Regions from separate parts of the Variovorax cryoconiti genome, predicted to be linked through region 1. Evidence: predicted binding sites of a transcription regulator. Region 1 holds the regulator's gene; each other region holds the start of a gene.
What was found. Region 1 encodes LexA, which represses DNA repair genes until DNA is damaged. Its sites were predicted from a motif close to ACTGTATNNNNATACAGT; they were not measured.
Positions count from the first base shown of each region.

Region 1 (2,198 bases):
CCGACAGCTGACCGATGCCTTTGACCGTGTTGGTATAGACCTTCGCCGCGTAGGCATCGAGTTTGGCGGCGCATTGCAACTTGCGCACCGCATCCTGGTAGTCGTCGAGGATCACAATGTTCATGGCGTGCCATTGTGCCTCGCGTCACGCGAAAGCTCTCAGGGGCGCGCTACGGTGCGCGCATCGCGCCAGAGGTCAAGGCCTCTGCGCAGCACACGTGCAGGCGAGCGTGCCCGAATGCGGGTCAGTGCAGCGGACGCCCGCCGCGCACGGTGTCGGCCGCCTCGAGTGCCGCGAGGCGGTCGAGTTCGGCACACACGTCTGCCATCCGGCCGGAGATCACGACACGGCCGGCGCGCCGGTCCGGCTGTTGCGCGTCGACCGTGCGGACCACGCGCAGCGGCCGCGCCGCCACCGGTGGATGCGCGTGCCCCGGGGTGGTGGTGCCAGCGCGCTGCGCGCAGGCTGGCCGCACGGCCACATAGCGCAGGTCGGCGTGGGCGTCGAAACTGACGTCGCGGCGCACGCGGCGCTCCGGCATCCAGCGGTGGGCGAGCGACTGCAGCGGGGTGAGCAGATCGACGAAAGTGAGCAGAACGATTCCCATGCGAACTCCAAGGTCAGAGGTTGAACACAGGCAGGATTGCTTGATGGGACTGCGCCAGGGTGATGGCCTGATTGCCATACGCCCGCCACCTGTCGCAGCCCTTGCGATGCGTTACATCAGCATGGTGTTGCGGATCAGCCCGACGGCCAGGCCTTCGATCTCGAAGGGCTCGCCGGGCTGAACCACGATGGTCGGGTAGTCGGGGTTCTCGGCATGCAGCTCGATCACCTGCTTGTTGCGCTTGAGGCGCTTGACGGTCACTTCGTCGCCCAGGCGCGCGACCACGATCTGGCCGTTGCGCGCTTCCTTGGTGGACTGAACGGCAAGCAGGTCGCCGTCCATGATGCCGGCATCGCGCATCGACATGCCGCGCACCTTGAGCAGGTAGTCGGGCTGATGCTGGAACAAGGTGTTCTCGACGTAGTAGGTCTGGTCCACATGCTCCTGCGCGAGGATGGGCGAACCGGCTGCCACGCGGCCCACCAGCGGCAACGCCAGTTGGGCCATGCCCGGCAGCGAAAGCGAGAACTGGTTGTCGCGCGACTCGTTGAGCGAACGCAACGCATCGCCCTTGAGCCGAATGCCGCGGGACGTGCCGCTGAGCAGTTCGATCGCGCCCTTGCGTGCCAGCGCCTGCAGGTGTTCCTCCGCTGCATTGGCCGACTTGAAGCCCAGTTCGGCCGCGATTTCGGCGCGCGTCGGCGGCGCACCGGTCTGCGCGATGGTGCTGCGGATCAGGTCCAGAATCTGCTGCTGACGGGCGGTAAGCTTGACGGCGAACTGCATGTGAACTCCTTGGTGCTGGTTGGATATCCAGTACCTGTATTTTTAAACAGTTTTCCGGACTTTGCAATAGATGGTGAACAAAAGCGTCTCGGGTGCGCGTGGCGTGCTCGTTCTGGGCACGGGCGGCACGATCGCCGGTCGGGCGGCGTCCGCGTCCGACAACGTCGGCTACACGGCCGGCGAGGTCGGCGTCGACGTCCTGCTGCAGGGGCTCGATCTGCCCCCGGGCTTGCCGGTGTGGGCCGAGCAGGTCGCCCAGCTCGACAGCAAGGACATGGACTTCGAGGTCTGGCAGGCGCTCGTGGCCCGCTGCGCCGAGTCGCTGGCGCGCGACGATGTTTGCGGCCTCGTGATCACGCACGGCACCGACACGCTGGAGGAGACCGCGTTCTTCCTGCAGTCCGTGCTGAGCCCGACCAAGCCGGTGGTGCTCACCTGCGCGATGCGGCCGGCGAGTGCGCTGGTGCCCGACGGCCCGCAGAACCTGCGCGACGCGATCGGCCTCGCGGCCTGGCCGGGCGCGACGGGCGTGACGGTGGTGTGCGCCGGTGCCGTCCATCGGTCGCTCGACGTGCAGAAGGTGCACACCTACCGCCTGGACGCCTTCGATTCGGGCGACGCCGGGCCGCTGGGCTATATGGAAGAGGGCGCCCTTCGCCCCCTCCGTGCCTGGCCCGCGTTGGAGAGCGCTGCCGCAGCGCGCCTCGACGCCGTCATCGCGACCGAACCCTTCGCATGGCCCCGGGTCGAGATCCTGACCAGCCACGCAGGCGCGCAGGGGCTGCTGATCGATGCGCTCGTGCA
Region 1 covers NZ_JBPJZI010000005.1:396,968-399,165, forward strand. The annotation lists gene ACSFA2_RS15695 (D-2-hydroxyacid dehydrogenase family protein) at 1-124, opposite strand, end outside; gene ACSFA2_RS15700 (hypothetical protein) at 246-608, opposite strand; gene lexA (transcriptional repressor LexA) at 720-1,394, opposite strand; gene ACSFA2_RS15710 (asparaginase) at 1,465-2,198, shown strand, end outside.

Region 2 (2,198 bases), on a different contig from region 1:
GGCAGCAGCGAGTGGAACTCGATGAAGCTCTTGACCGCCGTGAACAGGCCGTCGCGCAGGCCGCTTTCGTGCGTCCCGCCGGCGCTGGTGGGAATCAGGTTGACGTAGCTCTCGCGCACCGGCTGGCCGTCTTCGGTGAAGGCCACGCACCAGTCGGCGCCCTCGCCTTCGGCAAAGTTGTCGGCGTTCCTGTCGGCATGGCCGGCGCCTTCGAACAACGGGATGACCGGCTCGCCGTTGAGCGTCTGCATCAGGTAGTCGCGCAGGCCGCCCTTGTAGAGCCAGGTCTGCGCGTCGCCGCTCTTTTCGTTAACCAGCGTGACGCTCACGCCGGGCATCAGCACGGCCTTGCTGCGCAACAGGTGCGTCAGCTCGTGCATCGGCAGCGTCGCCACTTCGAAGTACTTGGCGTCGGGCCAGGCGCGCACCGTGGTGCCCTGCTTTCGGTCGCCGCCAGTTTGCGGGCGGATCTGCAGCGGCTCGATCACGTCGCCGGCCGAGAAGGCCAGCTGGGCCACCGAGCCCTCGCGGTGCGAAACGACCTCGAGCCGCTTCGACAGCGCATTGGTCACCGACACGCCCACGCCGTGCAGGCCGCCCGAGAAGCTGTAGGCGCCGCCCGAGCCCTTGTCGAACTTGCCGCCAGCGTGCAGGCGGGTGAACACGAGTTCGACGACGGGCGCTTTTTCCTCGGGATGCAGGCCGAAGGGGATGCCGCGGCCGTCGTCCTCGATGCTGACCGAGCTGTCGGTGTGCAGGATGACCTTGATCTTCTTGCCGTACCCGGCCAGCGCCTCGTCGGCGGCGTTGTCGAGCACTTCCTGAATGATGTGCAGGGGGTTGTCGGTCCGGGTGTACATGCCCGGACGCTGCTTGACCGGCTCGAGGCCCTTGAGGACGCGGATCGAGCCTTCGGAATATTCGGGGAGAGTCTTGGGGGAAGTCGCCATGGGGGCGGATTGTAGTGATCCGCGCGTCACAGGACTGGATGCTCATACAGTACCCGGCCGATCGATGCGCCCACCGCATCGCCAACCGGACGAAATATCAAGAATGCCAGTCGCCCGGGTAACGACAGCGGCCGGGCCGATTGGCTACAGTCGCCGGATGTCTGCGTCCACCCCCGCCCCACCCTTGTCGCTCAAGCAGGTCCTGATCTGTGGCGCCATGATCGTCACCCTGTCCATGGGCATCCGGCACGGCTTCGGCCTGTGGCTGCAGCCGATCACCCAGGAGCAGGGCTGGACGCGCCAGACCTTCTCGCTGGCCATTGCCATCCAGAACCTCTCCTGGGGCGTGATGGGCGTGTTCGCCGGCATGCTGGCCGACAAGCTCGGCGCCTTCCGCGTGTTGCTGATCGGCGCGGCCTGCTATGCGCTGGGGCTGGCCGGCATGGCGCTGTCGCCGACGCCGCTGCTCTTCGCGCTGACCGCCGGCGTGCTGATCGGCGCGGCGCAGGCGGGCACGACCTACGCCGTGATCTACGGCGTGATCGGGCGGCAGATCCCCGCGGCGCGGCGCTCGTGGGCGATGGGCGTGGCGGCGGCCGCCGGCTCCTTCGGCCAGTTCCTGATGGTGCCGATCGAGGGCCAGTTGATCGCCCGCCTGGGCTGGCACACCGCCCTGCTGGCGTTGGCCGCGGTGGTGCTGCTGATCGTGCCGCTGGCCTTCGGGCTGCGCGAACCAGCGCGCGTGGCCACGCTCGGCGCCCGGCGCGAGCAGAGCATCGTCCAGGCTGTGATCGAGGCCTTCAAGTACCCCAGCTTCGGCCTGCTGATGGCCGGCTACTTCGTCTGCGGCTTCCAGGTGGTCTTCATCGGCGTGCACATGCCCAGCTACCTCAAGGACAAGGGCCTGTCGCCCGAAGTGGCCAGCTACGCGCTGGCGCTGATCGGTCTGTTCAACGTGTTCGGCAGCTACGCGGCCGGCACGCTCGGGCAGCGGCTGTCCAAGCGGAAGATCCTGGCATCCATCTACTTCGGGCGCGCCATCGCCATCTCGCTGTTCCTGATCGTGCCGCTGTCGCCGCTGTCGGTCTACGTCTTCGCGGCGGTGATCGGCTTCCTCTGGTTGTCGACCGTGCCGGCGACCAACGCGCTGATCGCGCAGATCTTCGGCGTGGCCCACCTGTCGATGCTCAGCGGCTTCGTCTTCCTGGGCCACCAGGTCGGCTCGTTCCTGGGCGTGTGGCTGGGCGG
Region 2 covers NZ_JBPJZI010000008.1:233,793-235,990, forward strand. The annotation lists gene ACSFA2_RS19515 (DNA topoisomerase IV subunit B) at 1-950, opposite strand, end outside; gene ACSFA2_RS19520 (MFS transporter) at 1,108-2,198, shown strand, end outside.
Region 2: a site for LexA is predicted at 984-1,001, ahead of ACSFA2_RS19515 (DNA topoisomerase IV subunit B). Genes of this name have one in related genera too.

Region 3 (2,198 bases), on a different contig from region 1:
ACCAGCTGGTCCTTGCTCACCAGCCGGCCGGCGCGCTGCAGCAGCACCTCGAGCAGGCCGAGCTCGCGCGCCGACAGCTCGATCATCTTGCCGTCGATGGTGGCCACGCGGCCGGCCTGGTCGTACACCAGCGGGCCGTGCTTGATGGCGTTGCTGGTGCCGCCCATGCCGCGGCGTGTGAGCGCGCGCACGCGGGCTTCGAGTTCCTGCAGCGAGAAGGGCTTGGCCATGTAGTCGTCGGCGCCGTGGTCCAGGCCCTTGACGCGTTCTTCCACGCTGTCGGCGGCAGTCAGCACCAGCACCGGCAGTTGCGAGCCACGAGCGCGCAGGCGCTTGAGGATCTCCAGGCCGTGCATGTTGGGCAGGCCGAGGTCGAGGATCAGCAGGTCGAATTCGCTGTTGGTCATCAGCGCGGCGTCGGCCTGCGTGCCGGTGGCCACGCGGTCCACCGCCGCCCCCGAGGTTCGCAGGCTGCGCAGCAGGGCGTCGGCCAGCACCTGGTCATCTTCTGCAATGAGGATCCGCATGAGCCACCTCCGGCTTGTGGGGCGCGTGTGTCGCGCCTTTGTTTGTCTCCGCGGCGAATTCTAGGGGCCGCACCGGCGGCCGCGCTTGTTCTGGCGCAGGTCTCGGTGCAAACCCCCGTCAACCCGCGTAGGCCTCCAGCCCCAGGGTGACCACCGTCGCGACCTCGTCGCCCACGCTCGCACGGAACTCGCCTTCGGCCTGTGCCACCGCCTGGCGGAAGGCTTCCAGCCACGCGAGCCCGTCGGCCGTGAAGCGCACCCGCCGCGCCCGCGCGTCCAGCGGGTCGGGCTCGCGCGTGACCAGGCCCCAGGCCTCGCACTGGTCGACCAGCGTGCCCATCGCCTGCTTGGTCATGCCGGCGCGCTCGGCCAGCTCGGTCAGGCGCGAGCCGCCGCGCGACAGGTGACGCGTGATGTGGATGTGCGCCGCGCTGACCTGCGCCCGCGCCGCCAGGTTCGACAGCGCCAGCGGCACGTCGGCGTCGTGCGCCATCAGCGCGAGCACGCGCTCGTCGAAGCGGCGCATCGCGTGGCCCAGCAGGCGGCCCAGGTGGGTCTGGCGCCAGGCGTCGGGATCGGTGGGAAACAGGGGCTCGACCATGGCGCCAAATGGTAAAGCAAACTGACTATAAATCGGGTTTACTTGAAAGTACGCACCGCTACACTACTGTTCAAGCATCCAGGCCTGTGGTTAAAAGCAGCGGGATGATTTCCAACACAACCCGTTGATATTCAAGGAGTTTTCTCATGGACGCACTCGTCAAGGGCAGCAGCATTTCGGTCGCCGGCAGCGAAAAGGCCAAGGCTCTGCAGGCCGCGCTTGCACAGATCGAAAAACAGTTCGGCAAGGGCACGATCATGCGGCTGGGCGAAGGCGAAGCGCTGGAAGACGTGCAGGTGGTGTCGACCGGCTCGCTCGGTCTGGACATCGCGCTGGGCGTCGGCGGCCTGCCGCGCGGCCGGGTCATCGAGATCTACGGCCCGGAATCCTCGGGCAAGACCACGCTCACGCTGCAGGTCATCGCCGAAATGCAGAAGCAGGCCGGCACTTGCGCCTTCGTCGACGCCGAACACGCGCTCGACGTGCAGTACGCCCAGAAGCTCGGCGTCAACCTGTCCGACCTCCTGATCAGCCAGCCCGACACCGGCGAGCAGGCGCTCGAGATCGTCGACTCCCTGGTGCGCTCGGGCGCCGTCGACCTGATCGTGATCGACTCGGTCGCCGCGCTCACCCCCAAGGCCGAAATCGAAGGCGAAATGGGCGACTCGCTGCCCGGCCTGCAGGCCCGCCTGATGAGTCAGGCGCTGCGCAAGCTCACCGCCACCATCAAGAAGACCAACTGCATGGTCATCTTCATCAACCAGATCCGCATGAAGATCGGCGTGATGTTCGGTTCGCCCGAAACCACCACCGGCGGCAATGCGCTGAAGTTCTACGCCTCGGTGCGCCTGGACATCCGCCGCATCGGCACCATCAAGAAGGGCGACGAGGCGATCGGCAACGAAACCAAGGTGAAGGTCGTGAAGAACAAGGTGTCGCCGCCGTTCAAGACGGCCGAGTTCGACATCCTGTTCGGCGAAGGCATCAGCCGCGAGGGCGAGATCATCGACATGGGCGTGACCGCCAAGATCCTCGACAAGTCGGGCGCCTGGTACGCCTACAACAACGAG
Region 3 covers NZ_JBPJZI010000003.1:95,910-98,107, forward strand. The annotation lists gene ACSFA2_RS09600 (response regulator) at 1-527, opposite strand, end outside; gene ACSFA2_RS09605 (MarR family winged helix-turn-helix transcriptional regulator) at 646-1,128, opposite strand; gene recA (recombinase RecA) at 1,275-2,198, shown strand, end outside.
Region 3: a site for LexA is predicted at 1,194-1,211, ahead of recA (recombinase RecA). Genes of this name have one in related genera too.